DNA from 2 places in the Aeromonas sp. AE23HZ002T15 genome. Region 2 is predicted to be linked to the other one. Evidence: predicted binding sites of a transcription regulator. Region 2 holds the regulator's gene; the other holds the start of a gene.
The links. The regulator sigma-54, encoded in region 2, starts transcription at its own class of promoters, with help from an activator protein. The targets are predictions, from matches to a motif close to TGGCACNGTTTTNGCTT.
Positions count from the first base shown of each region.

Region 1: a site for sigma-54 is predicted at 4,476-4,492, ahead of ACT5M9_RS19900 (cytochrome ubiquinol oxidase subunit I). Genes of this name have one in related genera too.

Region 1 is NZ_CM201342.1:4,243,919-4,251,132, reverse strand. It holds gene dkgB (2,5-didehydrogluconate reductase DkgB) at 1-11, shown strand, start outside; gene ACT5M9_RS19915 (MFS transporter) at 352-1,530, shown strand; gene cydX (cytochrome bd-I oxidase subunit CydX) at 1,594-1,707, opposite strand; gene cydB (cytochrome d ubiquinol oxidase subunit II) at 1,732-2,859, opposite strand; gene ACT5M9_RS19900 (cytochrome ubiquinol oxidase subunit I) at 2,859-4,430, opposite strand; gene ACT5M9_RS19895 (aminotransferase-like domain-containing protein) at 4,551-5,975, shown strand; gene ACT5M9_RS19890 (substrate-binding domain-containing protein) at 6,081-6,899, shown strand; gene ACT5M9_RS19885 (COG4315 family predicted lipoprotein) at 6,915-7,214, shown strand, end outside.
Region 2 is NZ_CM201342.1:2,981,538-2,988,751, forward strand. It holds gene mlaD (outer membrane lipid asymmetry maintenance protein MlaD) at 1-287, opposite strand, end outside; gene mlaE (lipid asymmetry maintenance ABC transporter permease subunit MlaE) at 295-1,074, opposite strand; gene mlaF (phospholipid ABC transporter ATP-binding protein MlaF) at 1,074-1,874, opposite strand; gene ACT5M9_RS13870 (KpsF/GutQ family sugar-phosphate isomerase) at 2,082-3,077, shown strand; gene kdsC (3-deoxy-manno-octulosonate-8-phosphatase KdsC) at 3,077-3,631, shown strand; gene lptC (LPS export ABC transporter periplasmic protein LptC) at 3,628-4,188, shown strand; gene lptA (lipopolysaccharide transport periplasmic protein LptA) at 4,175-4,693, shown strand; gene lptB (LPS export ABC transporter ATP-binding protein) at 4,706-5,431, shown strand; gene ACT5M9_RS13895 (RNA polymerase factor sigma-54) at 5,498-6,937, shown strand; gene hpf (ribosome hibernation promoting factor) at 6,958-7,214, shown strand, end outside.

The sequences.
Region 1 (7,214 bases), 1.3 Mb from region 2:
CTTGGGACTGATCCCCCTCATCCCCGCCCCTTCTCCCGCCAAGGGAGAAGGAAGAACACAGCAGTCCGGGGCCTTTCTGTGACCCCAGCGGGAGGCATCATGCCTCCCGCTTTTTTTCGTCTTCCCCACCATCACTAGGCATCTGACACAGGACGCTACCCAGCCCATCGCCGCCCTGCAAGGCTGACTGCCGTCCCCTTAAAACGGCCCTCGCGCCACTCATCCCGTGTCACCCTGCCATTGATGCAAATAGATCAAAAGTAATTTGATGTCATCGTCATTTTTGCCAACAAACTCCGGGGGCATACTGCCGCCATTCTCCCGTCGGGAGTCACCATTCAAGGAGTTTGTATGCCACTGGCGTTGTTTGCCCTCACCCTAAGTGCCTTTGCGATCGGCACCACCGAGTTTGTCATCGTGGGGCTCATTCCCACCATAGCCGAGCAGCTGCACGTCTCCCTGCCCTCGGCGGGCCTGCTGGTCAGTCTCTATGCCCTCGGCGTCGCCATCGGCGCCCCCCTGTTGACCGCCCTGACCGGCAAGCTGCCGCGCAAGTGGCTATTGGTGGGGCTGATGGCGCTCTTCACCGCCGGCAACCTGCTCGCCTGGCAGGCCCCCGGTTACGAGAGCCTGATCGTCGCCCGTGTGCTGACCGGGCTGGCCCACGGGGTCTTCTTCTCGGTGGGCAGCACCATCGCCACGGGCCTCGTGGCCAAGGAGAAGGCGGCGAGCGCCATCGCCATCATGTTCAGCGGCCTGACCGTCGCCCTGGTGACCGGCGTGCCGCTCGGCACCTGGATTGGTCAGCAGTTTGGCTGGCGCGAAACCTTCCTGGTGGTCAGCCTGCTCGGGGTCATCGCCATGGTGGGCAGCCTGCTGCTCATCCCGAATAACCTGCCCAAGGGGGCGGCCTCCAGTATTCGTGAACAGCTCTCGGTGCTGACCCACAAGCCGCTGCTGCTGGTCTATGCCAAGACGGCGCTCGGTTACGGCGGCGCCTTCACGGCGTTTACCTTCCTCGCCCCCATCCTGCAGCAGGTGAGCGGCTTCGGCGCCAACGCGGTGAGCCTCATCCTGCTGGTGTACGGGGTATCGGTGGCGGTCGGCAACATCTGGGGTGGCAAGCTGGCCGACAAGATGGGCCCACTGCCCGCCTTGAAGCTGTTGTTTGCCGGCCTCGCCCTGGTGCTGCTCATCCTCACCTTCACCGCGCCGCACCCTGTGCTCGCCGTGCTCACCGTGCTGGTGTGGGGCGCCTTCGCGTTCGGCAACGTGCCTGGGCTGCAGGTGCTGGTGGTCAAACAGGCCGAAATCCACACCCCCAACGCCGTGGACGTGGCCTCCGGCCTCAACATCGCCGCCTTCAACGTCGGCATCGCGCTGGGTTCTGTGGTGGGCGGTTTCGTGGTGGAGCACCTGGGGCTGATGCACACCCCCTGGATCGGGGCGCTGATCGTGTTGCTGGCCTATGGTCTCACCCATATCAGCGAGGTCAGTGCACGGCGCGCCGCACGCCCGGCGATCGCCTAAGCCCCGGGCAACAAAAAGGCCGACACCCAGTGTCGGCCTTTTTCATTGGCAAGATGGTGCGGCTCAAGACTCCTTGAGATCCTCATCCGCGGCCCAGCGCGCCTCGAGCCAGAGCAGGTTGACCAGGCCGCACAGCAGCGCAAACCCCAGCCCCAGTATCCAGGTGAAATACCACATATCGAAGACTCCTCAATTCCTGTGTTAGTAGAGGCTATGGCCGTGTTCGCGCACCTGCTCGGTGCTCATCTTGCCCCGCGCCACCCAGTAGACCCAGAGGGTGTAGCCGATGTTGATGGGCATCAGCACGGCGACTATGCCCAGCATGATGAAGAGGGTGCGCTCGCTGGAGGTGCCGTCCCACAGGGTCAGGCTACTCGACGGATCCAGGGACGAGGGCAGCACGAAGGGGAACAGGGCGATGGCGATGGTCAGCATCATGGCGGCGCAGGCACCGCCGCTGGTGACGATGGCGAGGCGCGCCCGACCAAGACTGCTTGCCAGCGCGCTCAAGAGCGGCAGCAAGAGGCCAAGGGCCGGCACAGCCCAGAGCACGGGGTGCGCCATGAAGTTGCCAAACCAGCCATCCGGCGCCGTCGTCACCTGTTTCATCAGGGGGGTCAGGGAGCTGTTGAGATCCCCAATCTCGGCTATCTGGTAGCCGCGCATCTGGCTGAGCCAGAAGCCGCCCAAGGCAAATAGGCTACTTGCCAGGGGGCCGAGCCAGCGGCTCTGACGAGCGCAGCGCGCCGCTATCACCCCTTGGGTCTTGCACTGCAGGAAGCTGCAGCCATGGAGCATCAGCAGGGCCAGCGCCGTACCCATGCAGGTGAAGAGCAGGGGCCAGTTGAAATCGAAGGCACCATAGTGGATGCGAAGGGCCGAATCGAAGCGAAACGGCAAGCCTTGCAGCAGGAAGCCCAGGGTAGCGCCAAACACCAGGGTCGGCAGCAGGGCTCCCATCACCAGGGCCCGGTCCCACCAGCGGCGCCACACGGGATCCGGCAGCTTGCTGCGATAGTCAAAACCGACCGGGCGCAGGAAGAGGCCAAACAGCAGGAACATGAAGGGCACATAGAGCGCCGAGAAGGAGGCGGCATAGACCAGAGGCCAGGCGGCGAACAGGGTGCCGGCGCCGGCGATGAGCCACACCTGGTTGCCCTCCCACACGGGGCCCACGCTGTTGAGTAGCACCCGCCGCTCCTCATCGTTCTTGGCCACCACGGGCAACAGCATGCCGACCCCAAGATCGAAGCCATCCATCACCACGAAGCCGATGAGCAGGAAGAGCACCAGCCCCCACCAGACGAGTTTCAGGGTTTCGTAATCCATCAGACGGGACTCCCGTTTTTCAACACTTCACCTTGATAACGACCCGTCTGCAGGCTGGCGGGCCCTTTGCGGATCACGTGACGCAACAAGAACAGCTCCACCACCAGCAGCGTGCTGTAGATGAGGAAGATGGAGATGAGGCTGAACCAGAGTTGGCCCGGTTGCAGCAAGGAGACAGAGGCCGACACCGGCAGCACGTCGCTGATGGTCCAGGGCTGGCGGCCGAACTCGGCCACGAACCAGCCCGCCTCGATGGCAACCCAGGGCAGCGGTATGCTCCAAAGCAGCGCCTTGAGCAAGCGGGTCGATTGCACCAGCCTGCCCCGGCACAGTTGCAGGAAGGCGGCGGTAAAGAGCAGCAGCAACACCACCCCTATGCCCACCATCAGTCGGAAGCTCCAGAACAGCGGCGCCACCTGGGGAATGGAGTCGTCCACCGCCCGGGCTATGGCCGCCTCGTCCGCCTTGCCAATTTCCTTGGCGTAGGGGGTCAGCAGCAGGCCGTAGCCGAGATCGGCGCGGTGGCGCTCGAAGGTGGCCCTGGCCTCGGCATTGCCACCATCCGCTCGCAGGGCTTCCAGGGCGTCGTGGGCCAGCATGCCGCTGCGGATGCGCACCTCGTGCTCGGCCTTGAGATCTTTCAGGCCCGTCACCTGCTCATCGAGAGAGCGGGTGGCGATGATGCCCATCAGATAGGGGATCTTGACCGCGGCGTGGGTGGTCTCGGCGCTCTGATCCGGCAGGCCGAACAGGGTGAAGGAGGCAGGGGCCGGCTCGGTGTGCCACTCCGCCTCGATGGCGGCAAGTTTCACCTTCTGCACCTCGCCGGTGCGATAGCCAGACTCGTCACCCAGTACTATGACCGAGAGGATGGCGGCCAGACCAAAGCCCGAGGCGATGGCGAAGGATCGCAGGGCGAAGCGTACCTCCATGCGGCGCAGCAGATACCAGCTGCTCACCCCCATCACGAACAGGGAGGCGGCCACATAGCCCGCCGCCACCGTGTGCACGAACTTGACCTGGGCGACCGGGTTGAAGATGACAGCGGCCACGTCCACCAGCTCCATGCGCATCGTCATGGGGTTGAACTCGGCACCGACCGGGTTCTGCATCCAGCCGTTGGCGATGAGGATCCAGAGCGCGGAGAGGTTGGAGCCGAGCGCCACCAGCATGGTCACCAGCAGGTGCTGACCGCGGGAGAGCTTGTCCCAGCCGAAGAAGAAGAGCCCCACCAGGGTGGACTCGAGGAAGAAGGCCATCAGCCCCTCTACCGCCAGCGGGGTGCCGAAGATGTCGCCGACGTAGTGGGAGTAGTAGGCCCAGTTGGTCCCGAACTGGAACTCCAGGGTGATCCCGGTGGTCACCCCCATCACGAAGTTGATGCCGAACAACTTGCCCCAGAAGCGGGTGATGTCCTTGTAGATCACCTTGCCGGTCATCACGTAGGCCGACTCGGCAATCACCAGGATCCAGGACAGCCCCAGGGTGAGGGGTACAAACAGAAAGTGGAACATCGCCGTCGCGCCGAACTGTATTCGGGAGAGGCTGACCACATCATCCAGGCTTATCATGCATGACTCTCTATGTTGCATTTAACAGACAGGTTTTCGCCCGTTAAGTACAACACGTGCCATGACACCTATAACAGATGCAGTTATAGTTAAATACACCTATAACAGTTTGAGCCCATCATGTCCCGCTACGGCCAACTGGCAGATCAGCTGCAGCAGCAGATAGAGAGCGGCGTCTGGCGGCCGGGGGAGCGCATCCCTTCCATCCGCCAGAGCTGCAAGACCCATCATTTGAGCCCCATGACGGTGCTGCAAGCCTATCAGCTGCTGGAGAGCCGCGGCCTGGTGCTGGCGCGGCCCCAGTCCGGTTACTACGTCAAGGCCGCCGCCTCCCCCCAGCGCATCAGCGCTCCCCAGCAGGCGCACTACAGCGGTTCTGTGGACATCAACGATCTGGTGTTCGAGGTGCTGCAGGCGAGCAAGTCCCGGGATCTGGTGCCGCTCGGCATGGCGGTGGCGGATCCCGCCCTCTTCCCCCACCCCCAGCTCGGCCGGGCGCTGGGCAGCTGCATGCGCCGGCTCGATCCCTTCAGCACGGTGGCAGACCTCCCCCCCGGCAACGAGACGTTGCGCCGGGCCATCGCTCGCCGCTATGCGGACGACGGCCTGCTGGTCGACCCCCAGCAGATCATCATCACCACAGGGGCCATGGAGGCGCTCTCCCTCAGCCTGCAGGTGCTGACCGAGCCGGGAGACTGGGTGGTGGTGGAGTCCCCCACCTTCTACGGCGCCCTGCAGGCCATAGAGCGTCTGCAGCTCAAGGCGGTGGAGATCCCCGTGATCCCCGGGGTCGGCATCGATCTCGCGCTGTTGGCACAGGCCCTCGCCCAGCGCCCCATCAAGGCGTGCTGGCTGATGGGCAACGTCCAGCATCCGCTCGGCCATACCATGCCGGATGGCCACAAGGAGGCGCTGATGCTGTTGCTCAACGCCCACCGGGTGCCTTTGGTGGAGGACGACGTCTATGCGGAGATCTATTTTGGCCGCGAGCGACCGCGCCCGCTCAAGCATTGGGACTCGCGGGGGGACAGCCTGCTGTGCAGCTCATTTTCCAAATGCCTGGCGCCGGGCTTTCGAGTCGGCTGGGTGGTGGCGGGCCCCCATGCCGAGCGCATCCAGCGGCTGCAACTGATGTCGACCCTGTCCACCAATGTGCCGAGCCAGCTGGCGCTCGCCGACATGCTGCGCCAGGGCGGGGTGGATGCCCATTTTCGGCGATTGCGCCACACCCTGGCCCAGCGCCAGCAGCAGATGCGGGCCGCCCTGCTGCGCCTCTTGCCCCTGGATGTGCGCATCTCCTCCCCCGATGGCGGCTACTTCCTCTGGCTCGAATTTGACGAGCGCCTCGACAGCCGCGCCCTGCACGCCCAGGCGCTCACCTGCGGCTTTTCCCTGGCGCCCGGGGCCCTGTTTTCCAGTCAGGGCCAGCACAATCACTGCCTGCGCCTGAACAGCTCCCATCCCTGGAGTCCGGCGCTGGAGGCCGCCCTCAGCCAGTTGGCGGAGCTTATCCGGCAGCAGTTGGACAAACCCTCGTTGCGTTGAGCCCCTGAGGCAGTCGCAGCCCCTTTTCTCACTTTATTTTTCCGGGGCTGCATCCAATCGCCTCCCATCGTCGTCTCTTGCTTGAACCTCACTCAAGGAGAGACGATGAAATCCCACCCCCTCTGGCTCACCCTGCTCTGCTCGGCCCTTGTTCAGCCGCTGCAGGCCGCCCCTCTTGCCCAACAGGCTGGCGCGTCCCCCCAGACCGACGCTATTCATCAGGCCAATGACGGCGTGATCCGCCTCTATGGCCCTGGCGGGCCCGACAGCGCATTGAAGCGCGCCGCCGCGGCTTTCCAGCAGGAGACAGGGATCCCGGTCGAGGTTATCGCAGGCCCGGAATCCAGCTGGCGCGACAGGGCCGTCAGGGATGCGGATCTCATCTTCGCCGGCGCCGAGCAATCCATGTCCGCCTACCTGCAGAGCTACCCCTTCCTCGATCCCCAAAGCACCCACGCCCACTACCTGCGCCGCAGCGTCATCGCGGTGCAGAAGGGCAACCCGGCCGGGATCCGCGGCATGGCGGATCTCATCAACCGCCCCCTCAAGGTGGTGGTGACCGAGGGGCTCGGCAACTACAACACCTCGGGCACAGGCCTTTGGGAAGACATCGCCGGGCGCAAGGGATCCCTGGCCGATGTACAGAAGCTCAGAGGCAACATCATCGCCTTCGCCCAGGGTAGCGGCGCTAGCCTGCGAGCCTTCACCGGCCAGCAGGCCGATGCTTGGATCACCTGGGTGCACTGGCCCCTGGACCACAAGGACAAGGCCGATTTCGTCGAGATCGAGCCGGAGCGCCGCATCTATCGCGGCCTGCTGATCAGCAAGGCGCAGGGGGCGGATGCCAGCACCCGGCAGTTTATCGACTTCATCGACAGCCCCAAGGGGGAGCCCTTCTTCACCCAGGACGGCTGGACCCGTTAACCCAAGGAGAGACCCATGAAAAAGACCCTGATCGCCCTCACCCTGCTGCCACTCGGCTCCCTCTGGGCCATGGATATGCAGCCCGTCCCCGGCGCCGAACAGCTGCCCCTCGCCTGGATGACAGAGAACGGCAAGGCCTATCTGGTCGATGCCAAGGGCTTCAGTCTCTACCGCTTCGACAAGGATGCCCAAGGAAAATCAAACTGTTATGCTGAGTGCGCCGAGAAGTGGCCCCCCGCCCTTGCCAGTGCGCAGCAGATCGAGGCGGGCCTTGGCAAGGGGGCGGATGCCGGTTTTGGCCTGATCCTGAGAGAC
Region 2 (7,214 bases):
GTATCGGCAAACTCACCGGCCTCTTTTTGCATCTGCAAGGAGACCACGGGGACCTGGGTCTTGGCGTCCAACGTGATGTCACTGACTCGGCCGACGACGACCCCGCCGACCTTGACCGGCGAGCGCACTTTCAGGCCGCCGATATTATCGAAATGGGCGCGCAGGGTATAGGTTTCTCCTTCCGGTTTGAAACTCAAACCCGCCACTTGCAGGGCCAATGCCAGAATGGCGGCGATGCCAGCCAGCATGAAGGCGCCAACCAGGAATTCTACTTTGCTGAACTTCATCTTTACCTTATCCAAACATGACTGCGGTGAGTATAAAATCCAGACCGAGCACGGCCAGGGATGAGTGGACCACGGTACGGGTGGTCGCCTGACTGATCCCGGCCGAGGTCGGCTTGGCATCATAGCCATTGAAAAGCGCAATCCAGGTGACGACCAGCGCGAAGATCACGCTCTTGATGGCCCCCTGCATGATGTCATCCTGCCAATCGACGGACGCCTGCATGGCGGACCAGAAGCTGCCCTCGTCCACCCCCAGCCAGTCGACACCGACCAGCTTGCCGCCGAAGATGCCGATCAGGCTGAACATGAAGGCCAGCAGCGGCATGCTGATGACCCCGGCCCAGAAGCGCGGTGCCACCACCCGGCGCAGGGGGTCCACCGCCATCATCTCCAGGCTGGAGAGCTGCTCGGTAGCCTTCATCAGACCTATCTCGGCGGTCAGCGCGGAGCCGGCCCGGCCGGCGAACAGCAGGGCGGTGACCACGGGGCCCAGCTCCCGCAACAGGGAGAGGGAGACCAGAGGCCCCAGGCTCTGCTCGGCCCCGAAATCCTTCAATACGTTATAGCCCTGCAAGGAGAGCACCATGCCGATGAAGAGGCCGGACACCAGTATGATGGCGACAGACTGTACCCCCACCACATAGAGCTGCTGGATCAGCAGGGGGAAGTGCTTGCGTGGCTGCGGGCGACCCGCCAGCGCATGAAACAGCATGATGGTGGCGCGACCGATGGCGTTGATGAAACGCACGCCGACCCGGCCCAACTTGCTTACTTGGCTTATCAACATCAGAGATCCTGTAGCAGTTCGCCTGCCGGAAAATGAAACGGAACAGGACCGTCAGGCAATCCACGCAGGAACTGCTCGACCTCGGGATTGCGCTCCTCGCGCAGCTCGGCCGGGGTGCCGTGCGCCACCACCTTGCGGTTGGCGATGATATAGGCGTAGTCGGCGATGCTCAGCACCTCCTTCACGTCGTGGGTGACGATGACGGAGGTGATGCCGAGGGCATCGTTCAGATCCTTGATGAGCTTGACCAGTACCGCCATGGTGATGGGATCCTGGCCCACGAAGGGTTCGTCATACATGATGAGATCCGGATCCAGCGCGATGGAGCGGGCCAGGGCGGCACGGCGCGCCATGCCGCCGGAGAGTTCCGAGGGCATCAGCCTGGCGGCGCCACGCAGCCCCACGGCCTGCAGCTTCATCATGACGATGGTGTGGATCAGCTCCTCCGGCAGGCCGGAGTGCTCCCGCAGCGGGAAGGCCACGTTGTCGAACACCGTCATGCCGGTGAACAGGGCGCCGCTTTGGAACAGCATGCTCATCCGCTTGCGCACCTCGTACAGGCGGGAGCGGGAGAGGGTGGGGATGTCTTCCCCGTCAAACAGGATATGACCAGATTCAGGCTTCAACTGGCCACCGATCAGCCGCAGCAAGGTGGTCTTGCCGATGCCACTCGGCCCCATGACGGCGGTGACCTTGCCACGGGGGATGGTCAGGTTGATCCCGTCATACAGCAGCCTGTCTCCGTGACTGAAGGTCAGGTCGGAGATGGTGATCAGGTCATTGTTCAAACAATTGTCCATCCGGTATAAAAGAAGAGCGAATTTTATGGGCTAGTCTAGGTCTAAGCAACATCAAGGAACAACTATTGAGCGCAGATCTCCCTCAAAAGCGCGACAGTTTTATGTAACAAGGTACGTCAGCAAGTTGGTGGCCCCGCATCCGATTCGCTTATCTCGGCAGACTTTTTTATAATCCCGCAGCAAATTTCGGTCCGGAGCCGTGCCTTTATGTCTGTAAAGCCTGAAAAAGTGTCTGAACTGTTCGATTTTCGTCGCAGTGCCCGCGCGGTGCTGGACATTGAAAAACAAGCGATTGATGGACTCTATCAGTACCTCGACGAGCATTTCGACAAGGCTTGCGAGATGGTGCTGCGCTGCGGCGGCAAGATAGTGGTCACCGGCATGGGTAAGTCAGGCCATGTGGGCAACAAGATAGCCGCGACCCTGGCCAGCACGGGGACGCCCGCCTTTTTCCTCCACCCGGGTGAAGCGAGCCACGGGGATCTGGGGATGATCTCCGCGGGGGATCTCATCATCGCCATCTCCAACTCCGGCGAGAGCGACGAGATCCTGGCCCTGCTGCCGGTGCTCAAGCGCCGCGGCATCCCGCTCATCTGCATGACCGGCAACCCGGCCTCGACCATGGCCAAGGAGGCCAACGTGCACCTGTGCATCCGGGTCGAGCAGGAGGCCTGTCCCCTCGGCCTGGCCCCCACCTCCAGCACCACGGCGACCCTGGTGATGGGGGATGCGCTGGCGGTGGCCCTGCTGGAGGCCCGCGGCTTCACCGCCGACGACTTCGCCCTCTCTCATCCGGGTGGGTCGCTGGGCAAGCGCCTGCTGCTGCGGGTGGGCGACCTGATGCACAGCGGCGAGCTGTTGCCCCGGGTGGGGATAGATGCCACCATCAGCCAGGCCTTGCTGGAGGTGAGCCGCAAGGGGCTCGGCATGACGGCTGTGGTGGACGAGCAGGGTGTGCTGGCGGGTCTGTTCACCGACGGTGACCTGCGCCGGATCCTGGATCTGCAGGTGGATATCCATCACACCTCGATCGCCAAGGTGATGACGGTCAACTGTGTTACCGTAGGGCCTGAGATGATGGCGGCCGAGGCCGTCAAGCTGATGGAAACCAGAAAGATTAACGGATTGCTGGTGGTGGATGGGGAACGACGGCCGCTGGGCGCCTTCAACATGCACGACCTGCTGAAAGCCGGGGTGATTTGATGCAAGATGTACCGACCCTCTATGGTCCGGTGACGCGCAGCCAGTTCGAGAAGGCGGCGCAGATCCGCCTGCTGGTGTGCGATGTGGATGGGGTGCTCTCCAACGGCTTCATCTACATGGGTAACAACGGCGAAGAATTGAAGACCTTCTGCACCCGGGACGGGGCGGGCATGCGTGCCCTGCTCAACGCCGGGATAGAGATCGCCATCATCACGGGGCGCAACTCCCGCATCGTCAGCGATCGGATGAAGAGCCTGGGGGTGCAACACCTGGTGCAGGGGGCGGATCAGAAGCTGCCCCACTTCGAGGCCTTGCTGACCAAGCTGGGGCTGAGTGCCGAGCAGGCGGCCTACATGGGGGATGACACCATAGATCTGCCGGTGATGCAGGCCTGCGGCCTCGGTATCGCGGTGGCGGACGCCCACCCTCTGGTGCTGGCCCGCGCCGATCTGGTCACCCGGCTGGGGGGCGGTGTCGGCGCGGTGCGCGAGGTGTGCGACCTCATCTTGCAGGCCCGGGGGCTCGGTGACTTCCAGCCCGAGGCGTCGCGATGAACAAGCAGACTATTCTCTTCGCCCTGCTTTTCCTGGTGGCCTTGGCTGCCTGGCAGCTGGGTGACATAGAGTTGGCGCCTGAGTCGACCACCAAGGTAGAGAATTATCAGCCTGATTTCACCGCCAAGAACCTGGTCACCACCCGCTTCGACGAGCAGGGGAAACGGACCGAGCGGCTGGAGTCTGAGTTTGCCGAGTATTTCCAGATCCTCGAGCAGGCGACCTTCAACAAGCCGGTCATCTACCTCTTCGATGAGAAGGGGGAGGCCGAGTGGAAGGTGACGGCCGAGACCGGGGTGCTCAATACCGATGACAACGTGATCCTGCGGGACAAGGTGCATCTGGATGGCCTGTTGCCGGCCTCCTTCATCTCCACCCTGGACACCCAGTATCTGGAGATGGACATGGTGACCCAGGACGTGAGAAGCAACCAGCACATCCGCATTCAGGGTCAAGAATTCCAGACCGAGGGCGTAGGCCTCAAGGGTCATCTGGAACGTAAATATTTCGAATTACTGGATAAAGGCCATGCCATTTATTTCAATGAAAAACGCTAATCTGGCCCTCGCGGCCCTGTTGCTGTGCGGCGCGGCAAATGCCAAAGAGTCCGACTTCACCGAGAAGGTCTATGTGGACGCGGTCAAGCAGGTGGCCGAGATGCAGGACAACCGCGTCACCTTCAGCGAGGACGTCATCATCACCCAGGGCACCATCAAGATTAAGGCCGACAAGGTCGTGGTGATCCGCTCCGGGGAGAAAGGCGCCGAGGTGATGACCGCCTACGGCAGCCCGGCCACCTTCTTCCAGATCCTGGACAACGGCAAGCCGGTCAACGCCCACGGCAACAGCATCCGCTACGAGCTGAAGAACCGCCTGGTGACCATCACGGGCAACGGCCAGCTCAAGCAGGAAGACAGCCAGGTCAATGGCGATCTCATTCGCTACGACATCGTCAAACAGAAGATGATCGCCGAGAGCAAGGGGCCAACCCAGCGCGTCAAGACGGTGTTCCTGCCGGATCAGGTCGAGAATTTCGACAAGCCCGCCGATCAGAAGAAGTAGGAAACAACAGCCATGGCAGTGTTAAAAGCAGTGGGCTTGCAGAAGAGTTACAAGCGTCGCATGGTGGTCAGTGACGTGAGCCTGGAAGTGGGCACCGGCCAGATCGTGGGGCTGCTTGGCCCGAACGGGGCTGGCAAGACCACCTCCTTCTACATGATAGTGGGGTTGGTGCAGCGGGATGCCGGGCTCATCACCATAGACGATCAGGACATCAGCCTGCAGCCCATGCATATCCGGGCGCGCAACGGCATCGGCTACCTGCCCCAGGAGGCCTCCATCTTCCGCCGCCTGTCGGTTTTCGACAACCTGATGGGGGTCATGCAGACCCGCAAGGGGTTGAGCAGCGAGGAGCGGGAAGACAAGGTCGAGCAATTGCTGGAAGAGTTCAACATCACCCATATCCGTGACAGCCTGGGTCAGAGCCTGTCAGGGGGGGAGCGCCGCCGGGTCGAGATCGCCCGGGCGCTGGCAGCAGAGCCGAGATTTATTCTGCTGGATGAGCCTTTCGCAGGGGTTGACCCCATTTCTGTCATAGATATCAAGAAAATCATCCAGCACCTGAAGGAACGGGGCCTGGGGGTCTTGATCACCGACCACAACGTTCGTGAGACGCTGGATGTGTGCGAGAAGGCCTATATCGTCAGCCACGGCAAGATGATTGCCGAGGGGGCCCCGGCGGACATCCTCGCCGATGAGCAGGTCAAGCGCGTCTATTTGGGCGATCAATTCAGTCTATAGTAAGGGGGCATTCCCTCATTTTTGTTAGGTGACTGCCTCGCTGAACATAAGGATATCCCGACGTAGATGAAGCCGACATTACAGTTGCGTCTCGGTCAGTCCCTGACCATGACGCCACAATTACAACAAGCGATTCGTCTGCTCCAGCTCTCCACGCTGGAACTCCAGCAGGAAATTCAGCAAGCGCTCGATAACAACCCCTTGCTGGAGCAAGAGGAGAGCGAGGCGCAGGAAACCAATCCGACCGAGGTGGCCGACGCCAGTCAGCTGGATTCCAGCGACGCCATGGCGCAGGACAAGATGCCGGACGAGTTGCCCGTCGATACGACCTGGGACGAGGTCTACTCGGCCGGGACGGCCCAGAGCGCCGGCCCCATCCACGATGGGGAGGAGAGCGTCTATCAGGGGGAAACCACCGAAAACCTGCAGGATTATCTGTTGTGGCAGATGCGGCTGACGCCGTTCAGCGATCTGGATGCCGCCATCGCCCTCGCCATCATCGACGCCATCGACGAATCCGGGTATTTGACGGTATCTCTCGAGGATATTCAGGCTGCAGTCAGCAGTGAAGAGGTAGAAGTTGAACTGGATGAGGTCGAAGCCGTGCTCAAGCGGGTGCAGCATTTCGATCCGCTCGGCATCGCCGCCCGCTCCGTGCAGGAGTGCCTGCTGATCCAGTTGGGCCAGTATCCGTCCGATCTGCCCTGGCTCAACGAGGCGAGGGAGGTGATCAGCGAGCACATGGATTTGCTCGGCAACCGTGACTATCGCACCCTGGCGCGCAAGACCCGGCTCAAGGAGAGCGACCTCAAGGAAGTGCTGGACCTTATCCAGCAGTTGGAGCCCAGACCCGGCAACGGCGTCATACAGAGTGAATCCCAATACGTGATCCCGGATGTTTCCGTGGTCAAGAAAGGCAGCAAGTGGGTGGTGGAGCTCAACCCGGATTCGGCGCCGCGCATTCGCGTCAACGAGACCTATGCGGCCATGGCCCGCAATGCGCGCAGCAGCACGGATACTCAGTTCATCCGCTCCCACCTGCAGGAGGCCAAGTGGTTTATCAAGAGCCTGGAGAGTCGGAACGACACCCTGCTCAAGGTGGCCAGCTGCATCGTCGAACAGCAGCAGGGCTTCTTCGAGTATGGGGAAGAGGCCATGAAGCCCATGGTGCTCAACGACATTGCCGAGGCGGTGGAGATGCACGAGTCGACCATCTCGCGGGTGACGACCCAGAAGTACATGCATACGCCTCGCGGCATCTTTGAACTGAAGTTTTTTTTCTCCAGTCACGTGAATACGGAAGGAGGAGGAGAGTGCTCATCGACCGCTATTCGCGCCTTGATCAAGAAGCTGGTGACGGCGGAAAGCCCCGCCAAGCCGCTTAGTGATAGCAAGATCGCGGATTTGCTGGCCGAACAGGGTATTATGGTGGCGAGACGCACGATCGCAAAGTACCGTGAATCCTTGTTGATCCCGCCATCCAATCAGCGCAAACGCCTGGTTTAGGCAAACAAAAGGAAGACGTTATGCAAATTAACCTGACCGGACACCATGTCGAGATTACCGAAGCTCTGCGTGATTATGTGAACAACAAATTTGCCAAACTCGAGCGTCACTTTGACCATATCAACAACGTGCATGTGGTGTTGAGCGTCGAAAAACTGAACCAGATTGCCGAAGCCAAGCTGCATGTCAGCGGAGGCGAGGTGTTCGCCAACTCGGAGCATGCCGACATGTATGCTGCGATTGATACCCTGCTGGATAAGCTGGACAGACAGATTAT